Regions from separate parts of the Paenibacillus sp. RC73 genome, predicted to be linked through region 1. Evidence: predicted binding sites of a transcription regulator. Region 1 holds the regulator's gene; each other region holds the start of a gene.
What was found. Region 1 encodes LexA, which represses DNA repair genes until DNA is damaged. Its sites were predicted from a motif close to CGAACATATGTTCG; they were not measured.
Positions count from the first base shown of each region.

Region 2: ABH897_RS05135 (DNA polymerase IV) is a predicted target of LexA. The motif match lies at 3,292-3,305, and genes of this name have one in related genera.
Region 3: recA (recombinase RecA) is a predicted target of LexA. The motif match lies at 4,420-4,433, and genes of this name have one in related genera.

Region 1 covers NZ_JBIYCV010000020.1:48,289-54,108, reverse strand. Annotated here, with positions in the region: gene ABH897_RS26645 (hypothetical protein) at 315-947, shown strand; gene ABH897_RS26640 (accessory gene regulator ArgB-like protein) at 925-1,461, shown strand; gene ABH897_RS26635 (cyclic lactone autoinducer peptide) at 1,458-1,604, shown strand; gene ABH897_RS26630 (LytTR family transcriptional regulator DNA-binding domain-containing protein) at 1,622-2,020, shown strand; gene ABH897_RS26625 (hypothetical protein) at 2,536-2,676, opposite strand; gene ABH897_RS26620 (hypothetical protein) at 2,719-2,889, opposite strand; gene lexA (transcriptional repressor LexA) at 3,453-4,079, opposite strand; gene ABH897_RS26610 (LysM peptidoglycan-binding domain-containing protein) at 4,270-4,638, shown strand; gene ABH897_RS26605 (DUF896 domain-containing protein) at 4,744-4,950, shown strand; gene ABH897_RS26600 (hypothetical protein) at 5,078-5,587, shown strand; gene ABH897_RS26595 (HAD family hydrolase) at 5,781-5,820, shown strand, end outside.
Region 2 covers NZ_JBIYCV010000002.1:347,799-353,618, reverse strand. Annotated here, with positions in the region: gene ABH897_RS05145 (LysR family transcriptional regulator) at 193-1,086, shown strand; gene ABH897_RS05140 (hypothetical protein) at 1,414-1,653, opposite strand; gene ABH897_RS05135 (DNA polymerase IV) at 1,966-3,234, opposite strand; gene ABH897_RS05130 (hypothetical protein) at 3,476-3,826, opposite strand; gene ABH897_RS05125 (LysR family transcriptional regulator) at 4,124-4,255, shown strand; gene ABH897_RS05120 (LysR substrate-binding domain-containing protein) at 4,323-4,580, shown strand; gene ABH897_RS05115 (VOC family protein) at 4,830-5,210, opposite strand; partial or broken gene ABH897_RS05110 (Y-family DNA polymerase) at 5,802-5,820, opposite strand, start outside.
Region 3 covers NZ_JBIYCV010000001.1:235,008-240,827, forward strand. Annotated here, with positions in the region: gene ABH897_RS01065 (TIGR00282 family metallophosphoesterase) at 1-346, opposite strand, end outside; gene rny (ribonuclease Y) at 422-1,966, opposite strand; gene ABH897_RS01075 (regulatory protein RecX) at 2,344-3,093, opposite strand; gene recA (recombinase RecA) at 3,289-4,350, opposite strand; gene ABH897_RS01085 (competence/damage-inducible protein A) at 4,598-5,820, opposite strand, start outside.

The DNA of each region.
Region 1 (5,820 bases):
GGATCGTTTGTATCATCCTAAATAATCAAAGAAGAGAACTTGTATGAGTTGGGGCACGATATTGGACACGTTCCATGATCCCAGGTTTTCGAAAGGAAAAATTGGTGGTAAATGGTATTTCCCAGCTCGTGAAATGAGCTTTTTTGAAATATGGCTCTTAGAGCAATAAACACATTATAAGGAAACGATCGAAAAATATTTACCTAAAATAATACATAAAATATTCCAAATAAACAGATAATTGTATTGCCACGCTGTTATAGCAAATATAGAATTATAGTGTTGGTTACAACTGAGTGAAGGGGATATGTGTTATGTGGGAGCCTATACGGTTCTTGCTATTTTCTAATGTTGAAACATTTGCGGCGTTTGTTTTAATGCTTACTATTTTTAGAATCCGAGCTTTAGATTTTGTCTGGCCTGCCTTGTTTATCGGCCTGATCATGAACTTGCAAAGTATGGTGTTGAGAGAAGAAATGTCGTTGTCTTTTTTTGCTCCGACTATAAACATTATATTATTCACATTATTGATAACTACTGTTGTAAGGATGCCCATTATTTGGGCAGCTATCATATCCATTACAGGTACGTTTTTGTATACGCTGTTTCAAGCAATAATCATAGTAATGCTCTTTGGTACATTGACATCAGACATGCAGACCTCTCCAGAGGGATCGTTAGCTCAAGCTGTAACCAGTGCATGGGTGTTAGCTATATCATGGTTACTATTTAAATTCAAAATAGGCTTTACAGCAGATTATGAAAGCTTGCGTTTTAGGTGGGAACATGTACTTGTTGTTATTTTAATAATTGGGGTACTAGCAGCTAGTACATTTATGTTCTACGTCAATAATTTTCCTTTGAGTATTTTATTTATAGCTTTGGCATCTGGAATGTTTCTGTACTATGCGCTAAAAACGGAGCGTGATTATTATAAAAAATCTTGATTCTATCGCTCTTGATATTGCAACTCATATCAAAACAGTTGTACCGGATCATCCAGCTTCTATTGCGGTTTTAAAACATGGAATAGCCGTTGTGATTAATACAGTTTCAATCATTTTGTTAACTATTGGTATTTCATTTATTACGGGTAAGGTGCAGGAAACTGTACTGGCGATGATATCTTTTTCTATACTGCGTCAAGTTGTAGGAGGAATACATTTAAAGAGCAATATAGTATGCATTGTTGTATCTACAGCTTTACTTACCGCCCTGTCCTTTGTGAATTTAAACTATAATTGGATAGTTATTACTTCGATATTAAGTATAATACTTGTCTTGGTTTATGCTCCGTCTAGAATAGACGGGAAGACTCGTATACCTAAACGGCACTACCCATTGTTAAAAATTTGCGGGGTTGCAATAATAACACTTAATTTGTGGCTGGCTTTTCCGGTGGTAGCTGCTAGTTTTTTTGTTCAAAGCTTAACGTTAATAGAGAGGAGGTGCGAAAAATGAAAAGTCCTAAATTTAGTAAATTTAAGATTGGTATGTACTACAATGCTGCCATATTACTAACTTCACTTGCAGTTGTATCAGTGAGTACAGCGAGTTTGTCTTGGATTCACAGTCCCGAACCACCTGAAGAACTGTTGAAATAAAGTGGGAGATATATGAAATGCTAAACTTAACCGTCTCAGCTGATGATTCTCGAGGTATTAACAAGGGCGAAAACATACCAGTGGACAAGGTTCTTTTCATATCTAAAGGACGTAAGAGGGATCAGATTCTAGTTCACACATTCGAAAAAACATATTACATGATCGGCACCCTAAGGCATTGGGAAAGCTTCCTAAATAATAATGGGTTCCATTTCTTGAATGTAGACAGAAGCAATACTCTGAATGTGGAAAAGGTGAAAATTGTTAATGGCATTTTCAAAGACGCTTACTTTGAATGTGAGATAACAAAAACATCGAAGAGGTGTCCGATCTCTTATCACCGATTTGACGAGGTTATAGAGGAAATGGGTTTCATTAATTCGAACATAATCTTCACTGGAGTTGCTACTAGATAGCGGCTCTTTTTTTGTCAAAAATACTCGGCTTATATTGTCGAATCATAAGAGACATTCAGCACCCTGATTTTTGTTCATATGTCCCTAATTTTAGGAATTGATATAGGTAAGAGTTTCGAATTTCATAATCAAGGGAAAAAGAATGGGAGAAGGTAATGGGTTGTGTTGAGTTAACATTTTCGCTCCTTATGTTTATGAAACGAGGAAAAGCATTTCGTTCAGAGTACATAGGATAAATGATCATACAGTAAAGATAAAGACACAATAGTTCACAGGGGAGAATAGACATGAAAAAGCATTTTTTTGAATTTTCTCAGGACTGGGATTTAGATGAAGAGAATACGAAATTTTTATCAGTATTCACTTACTTCAAATGTTAAAATTCTGTTGAAAATGATAAAGTCCTACCGACTGCTAAAGGGCCCCTTAATATTGGTTCAATATCCGTTTTACACTATAATGCGGCACAAAAAAGCGGGAAGAAATCCTTCCCGCTTTTCGCTTAAAAACAATCATTAACGTCTGCGTTGTCTATCATTTACACTAAACAGATTAACAGCCAGTGCGTTACCTCTAGCACGTGCAATCGCTCTCTGATTTGAACGGATCGATAATCCTCTTCTTCTCACGTGACGTTTGAAATGTCTTTTACACATGATATCACCTCCCTTCACAAGAAATGAAGGTACGGATGAATTTTAGAAGTGTTTATGCTTACGGTTACGTTTGGAAATTTTGATGTTCAATGCATTGGTGGCTAGTGCGTTACCGCTTCTTGTTTCGGCGGCTGCGGCCTGAAAGACTTTTACGACCAGAAATTTGTTCTTGCCGATACGGTGCTTATACGTTTTGACTCGATTTTTGATCATCTTCTTATCTCCTTTGCTAAGGTCTACTTTATTCATATGTCAGTAGCGCTAGCAATGTATCAGCATAAATCTATTAAAAGCAAAAAGAAGCTATCACCTATGATCCTAATATTCAGAAACTAATAAAGTATGGAGATACGGAACGTAAAAAAACTTATGCTTACCTGCCGTATCCTTTCCCACTTTACGTTGTAGGAGAAAGTTACAGCAGATTAGCATAAGTAGAATAGTAAAGAATGAAGATAAGAAGCTGGTAAAAGAAATATTACTTATTATAAAGGGTTTTAAGTTTTTTCTCGTAATACGCTTCCTGGTTAAGAATACGATTATTCAGTTGTTCAGATAATATACCATATTTATCTAAAATAATGATATAATTCTTTTGATCCACCAATATACAGAACAGTAATTGCAGGTATAAACCGTTTAATCTATGGGCTATCAAAGGAAAAAGAATAGCTGTGAGGAACATTTTGTGTACATAAAATCAACACAAAACCGGCTTGCCATGGGCAGCCGGTTTTGTTGTAGCGGGAAGAATAACGGGGCTGAAAAATGAAAAATCAGTGGAAGTCCCGGAAGAGTCCTACAACCTTGCCCAAAATACTGACGTGCGTCAGACGAAGCGGTTCAAAGGCCGGATTTTCCGGTTGAAGTCGAATATGATCTTTTTCCTTGTAAAAAGTTTTAACAGTAGCCTCGTCCTCGTCTGTCATGGCCACGACAATATCGCCGTTATCGGCTGTCTGCTGTTGACGTACGATGACATAATCTCCGTTGGCAATACCAGCTTCAATCATGCTTTCTCCTACAACAGATAACATGAATATTTTATCCTCACCAACAAAATGTTGGGGAAGAGGAAAGTAATCTTCAATATTTTCTGTTGCTGTAATAGGCAGACCAGCTGTAACTTTGCCGACGACCGGAACACGACTAATTGAGTAATTAATCAAGTTGCTGTTATCCGATTCGTCTTGGCCGAGTAACTCGATGGCCCGCGGTTTCGTTGGATCACGACGAATCAGTCCCTTTTTCTCCAGACGATCCAAATGACCGTGAACCGTAGAACTGGAGGCCAATCCGACAGCCTCACCTATTTCGCGTACAGAAGGGGGATAACCCTTTAGACGCACTTCATTGCGGATAAATTCAAGAATGGCCTGCTGGCGGCTTGAAATCTTAGACATACCGTATCAACCCCATTTAGTAACGTTTGGGAAAATTATAGCATAGAACCTCCGTTCGTACAAACGTAAGTTCTAAATAATCCTAAAAAATAATCACGAACTTTTGTTCTCTTTTCTATTGAACAAAACAAATGTTCGTGTTATATTGTGAAAAAACATAGGAACAAACGTTTGGAGGACGCGACAAATGATGAAATATAGCACATATCAAAGTATTTTTCCAATGAATTTAGAAAAGATGCAAAATGTCCGGAATGAGAGAAGGGCGCAGCTTGTACGGACCATTTCCAACAGTCTCCTGCCCAAACTTCTTATTCTGGTTATCGTTGCCTGGATTGCGGGTGCAGGTGTACTGACGGTATTCGCGGCTCCTTCGGTTTCGAATGAAGAGGTGACCAAACTTATTGTGCAACCTGGGGATACATTGTGGCGGATTGCCTCCACTCATAAACCGGAACGAATGGATACACGGGTATATATAGAAGGAATTGTTCGGATTAACGGAATGGAAGATCGAGGAGTGCAGGCAGGCCAGCTTTTAAAGCTTCCGCACTTCTGATCAGTCACATTAGAGCTGTCAGGGAACGTGATACGGGAACCTTGACAAGCTCTTTTCTACATGTCAAAGTGTATTATATCTTTGCTTATATGGAGGGGACAGAATTTGGATATAGACAGCTTGGTACAGCGCATCAATGAATTGGCTCGCAAAGCAAAAGCCGAAGGATTGACGGAAGAGGAAACAACAGAGCGCGCCAATCTTCGGGAAATTTATTTGGATAACATTCGCCGTAATTTCCGGCAGCAACTTGATACGATTGAAATTGTGGACGAAGATACGTCGAAGGGAAATGGTGGGCTGACGCATTAATGTCGCTAAAGCGGCTTAGCCCGCGTAATTTGCTTTTCGTTTTTTAAGGTATCTATTTTTGGTATCTATATAGATTAGGATTGGTAGCAATTGTTTTAAGCAATATATTTGGGAAGGGAATTGAGAGATGGCCCGGTCATTTGAAAGAAAAGTTCGCAAAAACACAGCGCATTTGAATAAATCGCGCAAAAAGCAAGGCATCCAAACCATTAGTGGCGCCGGTTCTGCAATGGATATTTTCCGTGGACGTAATATTACCGTGCCAATCATGTTGGCTGGACTTGCAGTTCTGTATATGCTCATGAGTTATTTTTTGACTAAGACTGGTATGCGCGGCATGGACTGGCTTGTATTCGGCTTGTATTTGATGCTGGCTGTTATCTTTTTCATCCGCCGTCCTTATTTGAAGGTTGGAAAGAGCACGCTGTATATGTTGAAGGGTGGCAGAGAGCGTCCAATGACGGCAGAGGATATGAAAGCCATCAAGATTGAAAAGGGTTACGTAACGGTTGAAAGAAAAGGTAAGGGTGGCAACTTTATTTTTACAAAATCACTGGGCCGTTATGATACGGATGCCATTGCAGAGCGGCTTGAGAAGTTTGCGCTATCTAATCAGGTTCAAGTAGACAAAAAATAACGACTTCTGTTGGTTCGAATCGTTTAAATTGTCCGTGGGCCTGTAGCCTCTGTAAATAAGGTCGCATGATGTTATTTCATATAACACATTGCGGCCTCTTGATTAATATGGGCACATAACGATTGGAATGCTTGTAGACGCAACAAGGCAGAACAAGCGTACATATAAAGTGGAAAGAGAGTGGATAATACAGATGACGATTCAAGCGGTAATGTTCGATCTTGATGATACAC
Region 2 (5,820 bases), on a different contig from region 1:
CAGTATTATCCCCTCTCAAATTCTGAAGATTGAATATCCCCTACAGATGATTCAATAATTTATCTTAAATATGGGAATACTAGATTGATCACCTTCTCAATTTATCGATTAATCATTGACAACCCGAGTATAATTCACGCAGTATAATAAGTAAAATTAATAATAAATATAGGAGGTATACTAATTACTTATATGGATATTAATTATGAGCTCTATAAGATCTTCTATATCACAGTAAAAGCTGGAAGTATGTCTAATGCGGCAAAAGAACTGTTTACATCACAATCGGCAGTTAGTCAGTCCATAAAATTACTTGAAAATAAGCTAGGTGGACAGTTGTTTCATAGAAGAGCACAAGGAGTGTCCCTTACTGTAGAAGGAGAGGTATTATTTCAATATGTAGAACAAAGCTATGAGTTATTACAGGCGGCTGAAAGAAAATTTTCGGAATTAAGGAATTTAGATGCTGGCCAACTAAGAATAGCCGTAAGCACAACAGCTTGTAGTAACTTCTTGATGCAATACCTAGAAAGATTCTCCTTGGCTTACCCTAATATCGAGATTTATATCAAAGATCAATCTACTCATTCTACAATTAAGCAGCTAGAGTCAGGCGAAGTTGACATAGGAATCATCAATCTGAACGGAAGCAGAGATTCTCTGACGGTGATTGGAAAAATAGAAATACAAGATTGTTTTGTAGTAGGTGAGAGATTTAAAGAAATATGTGATAAACCAATATTCTTAAAAGAACTAGTAGTAAATTACCCGATCATTCTAATGCAGAAAGGACTTAATACAAGAAAGTACATTGACAACTTTTTCACTTCATATGGCTTAAAAGTAATACCTAAAGTAGAGCTGAGTACCATGGAACTGTTAATTGAGTTTGCTAAAAAAGGTTTGGGCATATCATGTGTAATCGAGGATTTTGTTCGCAGCGATTTGGATCAACAACAGCTATTCAAAGTACCAATCCAAGAAACCATACCTAAAAGGTTTCTAAGTATTGCTATCAAAAAAGATTTGCCCCTTTCTTCAGCAACTCAAAGGTTTATTGAGCTTTTTCAAAGTAGTACAGGATAAATTTAATTATATAAAGAGCTTCCTTTTTTCTATATGCATCTAGAATCTTAACTACAGTAACTAGAATACGATCTAATAGAGCCATCGTTCCTCTATAACAAATTTTTTGTTCAATAATCAAGCAATTTTTTAAATTCGAAATGACTTTTCAGAATATCTTGAAATATGCTTCTATCATTTTCTGCCTCTGTCCATCCACCCATTTAGTGAATGAGGTATCCGATCTGTAAAAGGATCATGTGTATGTCCTTTACGGCAAAGGAGAACAAGTTCTTGTCCGAAGAAGTGGGGAGAATTCGGATTGAGGCATCCACTGCGTGCAAAGATCTATTTCACAGCTTCCAGATACGCACCGAACAAAGCTCGGTATGAATATTCAGGATGAGATCGAATACGAGATTTCTCCAACAACCACGCAATAAGGCGAAGTATACGAGCTACAATCTCTATGTCTTCGTCCTTTACAAGCAGATAAACGTAGCCGAGGTCCAGCGAACCTCGCTTCAACCGCTCCAGAATGAAGTCCGTCTGCTCCTGTGACAACTGGATGGTCGGTATAGTGAGCATGAAACTGATCAAATTGGAATTTGTCTTCTTTCTTCTTGCTAACAGGCATATCATTCAAATAAAGATACTCTTGATAATTTTTTTCTTGCACTAGTAAAGCTTCGACTAAGATGTTGGGAAAGATTACGCAGTGTTCTTTTCATTTATTTTCTACACCCTCATCGTAAATTTGACATACTTTATACATTATATTCCTTTAGCAATGGAAAGCATAATTATTTTTGTATTATTGATTTATGGTACTATCTTAAAGGAGCATTCTAAATGCATAGTGCTAGATGATTAGTTTTATTTTCCTTATCTGCGAACTGTTTATTTATAATGCCCCCCGATTTTTAGGGACCTTTCCAGCGCCTGACCGGCGTTGGTCAAAGAGGAAGCTCTTACAATAGCTGCACTACCATAGCGTTCTTTAATGCTATCTGTTGCTTTTTCCAGGGAACGTGTACGCTCCTGATCTTCAAAGAAGGAGAGTTGATATGTTTGATCGTCAACCAGTTCACTTAAAGTGACACCTAGGCGTCGTATCGGCATGCCATTCCAAAAATTATAAAATATTTTTTTTGCTGCATCGTACACTTTATTCGTATTGTTAGTCGGGTCAGTAAGCTTCATTTGCCTGGAAAATCCAGTAGGGGCTTCATATGGACTGCATATACAACTGACAGTCACAACAGAACCCATATACCCTTTACGACGGCTGTCTCGACAAACCTCTTCGGTGAGTTCAAGCAAAATCGTTTCAATCTCATTCTTGTTCGAATAATCCTTGGGCAGGGTCATTGCATGGCTTATCGACTTTTGCGGGGAATCGAGCGTAGATGGGATAACAGGACTATCGTCCAAACCGTTAGCAGTTCTCCACATAATCTCAGCCTGGATGTCCGACTGTTTTCCAAAATGACTGCGGAGTTTCGTCTTAAGTTCTGGCAAAGTCATTCTGCCTATATCTCCAATAGTTGTTATGCCAAGCCGTGCAAAATGTGCTGTCATCCGCGATCCCACTCCAAACATTTTGCTGACCGGCTGTGGCCACAATAAATGTTCAACTTCTGCTCTGGATAGTGTGAAAATCCCGCTTTTGTTCTTCTTGGCCCAAATGTCAGTTGCAATTTTTGCAAGTATCTTATTGAAGCTGCTTCCTATTCGAACCCAAACTCCAGTTTGTAAAAGAACATTTTGCTGAATGTCTTTTGCAATAACTAATGAATCACCAAACGTTCTTACACTACCAGAAATATCCAAGAACTGTTCATCAATACTAAACACTTCTACAAGATCAGTATACTCCTTGTATATATTCGTGATTGCTAAAGAAACATCAATATAGTATTTCATCCGTGGTCGTACGATAACAAGTTTAGGACACTTTTTCACAGCTTCTCCCAGACGCTCTGCTGTAGTTACACCAAAACTTTTTGCAATGGGGCACGCCGCTAAAATGATTCCCGACCTACGTGAAGGATCGCCAGCTACCACAAGTGGTTTATTTCTATATTCTGGGTGAGAAGCTTTTTCCACGCTAGCGTAAAAACTTTGACAATCTGCTAAAAAAATTGTTCTCTTATCTTTTTTAATCATGTTGCACCTCCAAAAAGCAAATGAATAAGAACATACATTCACAAGTCAATTATATACCAAACATACGTTCTATATACAAAGTAAATACTGGAATTAAAAAAATAGTGGAGACAGCAATTAAAGAGCTATCTCCACTATTTTTGTTACTTATATCATGTGCTAAGCATCCTGCCTTTTATAAAAAATATATTACTAATAAAGAGCTTAAGTCTATCTAAGATGTTTAGGGATATAAAAACAATTACGCCAAAAGCATCATATCGATTAAATCTGCTGCTAAAGATTTAGATCCACTCACACCTTTTACATATTTTAAAGGACCGTCAGATGACCAATTCATTGTACTGAGCTTCTTTACTCTCTTATGCATCATATTATAATCGATTCTATCACGCTCATTTATGCACATTGTTAGAAGCTTGGACCCCGCAATAGAAAGAGCATCTAGACAAACAATATGAGTGATACGGTACTCCCCGTAGTCAATCCATTCCTTGGAGAATGTATCTTTAATTGATCGATAATAGTTTAATGCAACTTGGTATCTCTCTTCGTTGCTCGTCCCTATTAACTTTTGTTCCTTAAATAACAATTGAGTAGTTCGATACAGATTTTGGAGAGTAATGTGACGTCCGCGAGTGCGTTTACCTATTATGCTGCCAATATTGTGGAAAGGACTCTCTGGTCTAGTGATAAGTTCAGTCGCGATCCAGCTAGACTTATCAGAATTACGGCGTTAAGATAGTGCATTGTAAACCCTCCACATCATATCGACTCAACCTGATAATCTTATGGTATCATCAACGATGACAGAAGTATAATTTATGATAAGTATGCTTTCGATGCATTTCAGTAATGAATAATGTGAAATGAATTCAGGAGGACACGTATGGAAATTCAACAATTAAAATATTTTCAGGTCTTGGCTGACATACAGCATGTTACGCGAGCTTCAGAGGTACTGAACCTTTCCCAGCCAGCATTAAGCCGATCAATCTCCAAGCTCATTTCATTGGTTTGAACGAATTAGCTAATGAATCCCTTATTTTGTTAAAAAAGGATACGCTCTCCGTCAAACCACGGATCTGATGTTTCAAGAACACGGAATCCAACCTCACATCACCTTTGAAGGCGAAGAGGTCGCAACCGTTGCGGGACTGGTGGGCTCAGGCCTTGGCGTATCGTTGCTTCCAGACTTACAGGGACTGGACACCCATAAGGTTGTCCAAGTCCGCCTAAATGTCCCAGAATGCCACCGATCCATAGGATTAGCATGGAGGATTGAGAGATATTTACCGCCCGCTGCTGGGAGTTTTAAAAATTTTATTATAGCCAAATTTTCTTAGGGAAATTTTACAACTGGGAACAAGATGAAAAGATTAGAGCAGCGGGCTGATTATAAAATTCATCTCTATTGGATGCTAGGATTAACCGTATTTGGGATGCATCTGATACGCAAATAAAATTAAAAGCATGGGAAACCTGTCTCCTCTTTAATGAACCAGTTACTACGACCTGATATTTTGGAATTGAAGTGAATAGAACTCACTATAACTTGTGGGAAATAGGGTGCGGTTTGGTCACAACATGTAAAATCACACTAAATACTGAGATATTTCAATAAGATTTTGATCCGGATCTCTAATATAAACGGATACAATAGGACCTAGCGCGCCTGTTCTGGTTACGGGTCCCTCCTCAATATTCACTCCAATGGTGTCTAGATGATTCACAATCTCTTCGATGTTTTTATCGGTAATGAAACACAAATCAGCAGACCCGGACACCGGGTTTTGGGCTTTGGGTTCGAATTCTTTTCCAGCTTCATGTAAATTTATTTTTTGATCGCCAAAACGCAATGCTTTACGATTTAAACCGAACGTTTCCTCCTTCATACCCAAAACATGGGTATAAAAATGTACGGATTCTTCAATTTTTCTAACAGTTAAAACGAGATGATCAAGCCGTTTTATCATTATTTCTCCTCCTATTTTAAAGATGGGTGGCTTCTCCAGTATCTTTTATTACAAAGAAATGTTCTCTTCGTTTGGACTGCATTAAGTACAACAAAAAAATAACAGATTATATTTAGATTCTTGAATATGGAAGTCACCTAAAAACATTGTTCTAGAAGAACTCAACATAAGCTATCCCCATCTTACCTTATCATAAAATGCATAGAACCATCCTTAACTGGAACAACATTGATAGTTTCAGTCACTGGTCCCCCCCTCCCAAGGTATTATATCCCATACCTCACTTTTAAAAAATTATTAGACTCATTTTCTAATTACTTATCAAATAATACAACATTTCACAATATTTATAGATGTTAATTATGTACATTGTAATATAAAGTAAAATCACAATTAAATCTTTACAATGTAGTACATATAGAAACAATTATGCACAAATATTAATATGCACACTTTTTTGCTGATACTCTGGATCACAGTCCCGTCAAGCCGGAAACATTGGATACACCCCCAAAATCGATCGGTCATATAATGACCCTGCCCCGGGATTATGTTCAGTCTGCGGAAGTGGAGACTATCCTGCTTGGCACCAATATAATATTTCATATGG
Region 3 (5,820 bases), on a different contig from region 1:
GCAAGTTAACGATCGCCAGCTCCTTGCCTCCACCTTTCACCACGGTATAGCCTCGCCCCGGCGTTCCTGGCGGGAAGTTTGCCGGACGTATGATACGCGGCTCATCATCTATAAAATCAAATATATCCTTATTGTCCCAAGTATGATTACCCATTGTAATACCATGTACGCCCCAATCAAAAAATTCTCTGGCGATGGCTGGAGTAATGCCTCTTCCTGAAGCTGAATTTTCCCCGTTCACGATAATGATATGCGGGTTGTATTTTGATTTTAGCGAAGGGAGATTTTCCCTTAATGCCTTTCTGCCTACACTACCGAAAATATCTCCAATAAATAGTACGTTGATAGAAAACCCTCCCTGGTATGCCTTACATAATGAAAAGTGGCCCTACAAACAGCGGCCACTTTTCGTTAAATTACTTTATTTTGCGTATTCTACCGCGCGGGTCTCACGAATGACGGTAACCTTGATATGTCCCGGATAATCCAGTTCATTCTCAATCGTTTTCGTTATATCACGAGCCAGTCGGAATGCTTCCGCATCATCAATTTTCTCTGGCTGCACCATGACGCGGACTTCGCGTCCAGCTTGAATAGCGTACGATTTTTCCACGCCTTCAAAAGACTCGGAAATGCGTTCCAGCTTCTCAAGACGACGGATGTACGTCTCCAGTGTTTCACGCCGCGCTCCTGGTCTTGCTGCCGACAGGGCGTCTGCCGCCCCAACCAGCATAGCAATCACTGAAGTCGCTTCGCAGTCGCCGTGATGTGAAGCAATACTGTTGATGACGACCGGGTGTTCCTTGTACTTCTTCGCCAGTTCCACGCCAATTTCAACGTGTGATCCTTCCACTTCGTGATCCAGCGCCTTCCCGATGTCATGCAGCAACCCTGCCCGTCTTGCCAGTGTAACGTCCTCGCCCAGTTCTCCGGCCATCAGACCTGTCAAGTATGCAACTTCCATCGAGTGCTTCAATACGTTCTGTCCGTAGCTTGTACGGAACTTGAGACGTCCCAGGATCTTGATTAAATCCGGATGCAGGCTATGCACGCCCACCTCGAAGGTGGCTTGTTCGCCATACTCGCGGATTCGTTCATCCACTTCTTTACGGGATTTTTCCACCATTTCTTCAATACGAGCCGGATGTATCCGTCCGTCCGCTACGAGCTTCTCAAGCGCAGTACGCGCTATCTCTCTGCGAATCGGATCAAATCCGGACAAAATAACCGCTTCCGGCGTATCATCAATAATGAGGTCAATTCCCGTAAGGGTTTCAAGCGCACGGATATTACGGCCTTCACGTCCGATAATCCGGCCTTTCATTTCTTCGTTCGGCAACGTGACAACGGAAACCGTCGTTTCCGCCACATGGTCCGCCGCACAGCGTTGGATGGCCAGTGTGATAATTTCACGAGACTTTTTGTCCGCTTCCTCTTTGGCCTGTTGCTCAATTTCCTTAATCATCTGAGCGGTTTCATGACGAACTTCCTGCTCTACGTTGGACAGAATAATACTTCTGGCATCTTCCGTCGTCAGATTGGAAATACGCTCCAGCTCAGTTACCTGACTCTTGTAAATCAAATCAATCTGCTGCTGGGTTTCATCGATTCGTTTCTCTTTGTTGGCCACTTGTTCTTCTTTACGTTCCAGCGATTCCAATTTTTTATCCAGCGATTCTTCTTTTTGCAGCAATCTTCGTTCCTGTCGTTGAATTTCATTCCGACGCTCACGAGTTTCTTTTTCAGCTTCGGCACGGATGCGGTGAATTTCATCTTTCGCTTCCAATACCGTTTCCTTCTTCAGCGCTTCTGCCTCTTTTTTCGCGTTCTCCACGATTTGCGCGGCAGCTTCTTCCGCACTGGAGATTTTAGCTTCTGCAATAGATTTGCGAATAAAATAACCAATCCCGAACCCAAAGAATAACGCGGCTACAGCAACGAGAACGAACCAGATCGCAGTCATCATCATACTGTTCACCTCCCCGTTGGTTCCTCCAAGGCATTCCTTGGGACTTTTTGCAATTGTCACATTAGCTTTGATCGTCAAACTAAGATAACGGCACGCGGCCGTTTCATTTCATATGCACATGCTTTCACATGTACAATTCCGCCTGGCATAGCGGCATCACTTGTTATTTGGCGATGAGAACGTACCCATGGACTCCACTTTTTTGGAAGGAAAAAGGGTGTTCCACAAGCATCGTTTCATATATATTTTATTATTTGACAAATGGCATTGTCAAGGGAATGCAAACTTTAGTAGATTACCATGTGGCTTTCCATGTGATAACCAGCTCATCCTGTTCGCTTATGCCAGCTAATGGATGCCCGGCTGTTTAACAGCTATTCATCCCACAGCGATAATTCCTCGTCATCGGAAGCCCCGTCTTGCTCGGCCATCGTGAGATGATTGACTACGCGGCGTGTCATATCCCCCGAATATCCGCGTCTCATGAGAAAGGGGTACGTTTTCCGTTTCTTCTCCATTATATCTCCACGCACCTGATTCCATTTCCTGCGTCCGACTATCAAAGCGCTCTCCCATTCCTCCTGATCGCTGACCTCACCTAAAGCTTCCCCGATAGAGGCTTTAGAGATGCCCTTTTGACGCAGTTCCTGCCTTACCCACATCTTCCCCTTCCGCTGGCTCGTTATGCGCTGCCTTGCCCACTGACGGGCGTATAGATCGTCATCCACAAGTTGCTCCCGCTCCAGACGGTTCAACACTTCATCAATAACAGCTTGACCCATTTCCTTTTGCGTCAAACGCTGCTCAATCTCCTGACGTGTACGTGGCTTTAGTCCCAAATAACGAAGCGCGTGCACGTATGCCTGTTGCTTTTCGTCCGCCAGAACGATTTCTTCCAGTTCCCTTTTGACGAAAGTCGTTCCTTTGAACATATTGTACTTGATCATTACATCTTCCAGTACGGACAATGAATACAGGCCAAAATGAATCGTGTATCTTCCGCGTTGCCTACCCTGCCCCTGTTCCACCCTCGTAACCATCAATTCCTCATGATCAGGAAAAAGGGAAATTCCTTGCTGCTCATTTTCCTTCGAAGTGTGTTCACCTTCATCTTCCAATTGCAATGTGCTTCCCTCACTTTGATATTCACGAAAGCAAGCTGAAAACGCCCGCCACGCAAAAGTAAAATGTAGCCGACACGCAGGCCACATTCGATGCAAAAATACCCTGCACAACTGTGCAGGGCATCAGAATCATGCTATTCAAACGGCTGTGCCATAACCCCTGGCTCCAGTTCACGAACCAGGATTCACCAAGCTTTATTCAAGCTCCAGCAATTCCTGTTCTTCCTTGGCTTGCTGTGCCAACTCTTCTTCTGTCGGCGGAGCTACCGTCGTAATCAAATTGCTGGCCACCCGAATTTTTTGTTCGATCGTACTAGCAATGTTCGGATTTTCCTTCAAAAATTGCTTCGCATTTTCACGTCCCTGACCTAGTCGTTCACCTTCATAGGAATACCAGGCTCCGCTCTTATCGACAATGTCATACTCCGTACCAATGTCGATCAAACTGCCTTCCTTGGAGATGCCTTCGCCGTACATAATGTCCACTTCCGCCTGACGGAAAGGAGGTGCGACTTTGTTCTTCACCACTTTAATACGTGTGCGGTTACCTACAACGTCATTACCGCTTTTCAAGCTTTCAATGCGGCGGACATCCAAACGAACTGTAGAATAAAATTTCAGAGCACGTCCACCTGGTGTAGTTTCAGGGTTACCGAACATAACACCTATTTTTTCACGTAATTGGTTAATAAAGATAGCAATGGTATTCGACTTGTTAATAGCACCGGACAGCTTACGCAATGCCTGCGACATTAAACGGGCTTGAAGACCAACATGGGAATCCCCCATTTCACCTTCAATCTCCGCTTTTGGCACAAGTGCCGCTACAGAGTCAACAACAACAATGTCTACCGCTCCACTACGTACAAGCGCTTCGGCAATCTCAAGTGCTTGCTCTCCTGTATCTGGCTGCGATAGCAACAACTCATCAATATTGACACCCAGCTTGCTGGCATACGATGGATCAAGCGCATGCTCGGCGTCGATAAAAGCGGCTTGTCCGCCTGTTTTTTGTACCTCTGCTATAGCGTGAAGAGCTACTGTTGTTTTACCAGATGATTCTGGTCCATATACTTCAATAATTCGGCCTCTCGGGAAGCCGCCCGTTCCTAACGCAATATCCAAAGCAATCGAACCACTGGGAATCGTTTCCACTTGCATGTGGGTGGACTCACCCAACTTCATAATGGAACCTTTACCGAATTGCTTTTCTATTTGACGGAGCGCCATATCCAGCGCAGCACGACGATCTGACAATAAACTCACATCCTTCGTTGTTTGTACTTTAATAATACCTTGTTTTGACACGCTTGCCAAGCATTTTTTCGAACATACATTCGTTTTTTTTGTTTAGACAGTTCTCTTCTATACTTCCATCTGTCTCTTAAATCAAAAAAGAACCGCAGGCAAAAAGGCTTTTGCAACGGTTCTTCCGATAGTATGATTATATCATTAATCGTTTACCTAAAACAACTCTATGAAAACTCGCGTCGGATACAGATCATTAAGAGAGCTTCTCATTTTCCACCAGTCTGCGCCATAATCTGTACAGGATTGCTTTAACAGACCGCAGACGAATCGCTTCACGATTCCCGCTCAGCTTCAGCTCGTATACCTCAGTCTCCTTATCACGCTCAGCAATACCGATATAAACCAGACCAACCGGCTTCCGCTCAGAATATCCGGGTCCAGCTACACCTGTAACCGAGAGTCCGAAATCACTGTCCGTGACCATTCTCGCCTGCTCTGCAAGCACAAGGGCTACTTCCTCGCTTACTGCGCCGGGCGCATTGTCCCCCTCCAAATAATCATGAGGCACGTTGAGCAGCTTCTTCTTCATTTCATTGGAATAACACACGATACCGCCCTGAAACATAACTGAGCTGCCCGGAACGGAAGTGATGTGCTCCATCAGCATTCCACCTGTGCAGCTTTCTGCCGCGCTAACAGTCAGTCCGCGATTGGACATCAAATCCACAATAACCTTCTCCAGCGTGACGTCCTCGCTCGCATACATGTATTCCGAAAGACGCTGCTGAATTTCTGCTTCCGTAGCCCCCAGCTTGACCAGTGCCTCGCTCTCGCTGGCCGCCTTGGTGGATATACGGATTGTGACCTCTCCCTCCTTGGCATAAGGAGCAATGGTCGGGTCTGTCTGTGATTTTATCAGATCCAATAAGCGGGTTTCGAGAGCTGACTCGCCGATTCCTGCAAACTTTAGCATTTTCGAATAAATCGGCAGTTCCTCACCACTCAGTGCTTGCTGGAGCAACCAAGGTTTCGCCTGATTCTCAAACATCGGTTTGAGTTCCTTCGGCGGTCCAGGCAAAACTACATAATATTTACCATCCTGTGCAATCGCATCGCCCACAGCCAGACCTGTCTCATTTTCAAGAGGAGTAGCCCCTTCAATGGAAAGCGCCTGACGCCGATTATTTTCGGTCATTTCCACCCCGCGATTATGGAAAAACTGTTCCAGCTTATCCATAGCGAGACGGTCTATATGTAATTTACGCCCCAGCACAGCGGCGATTGCATCTTTCGTCAAATCATCCTGAGTCGGTCCCAGACCACCGGAGAACAAAATAATATCCGCACGCTTCTGAGCCAGACGTACCGCTTCCTGAAGTCGATCCATGTTATCGCCAACAACCGTCTGAAAATATACATCAATCCCAACCGTAGCCAACTCTTGTGACAAATATTGGGCATTTGTATTCACAATTT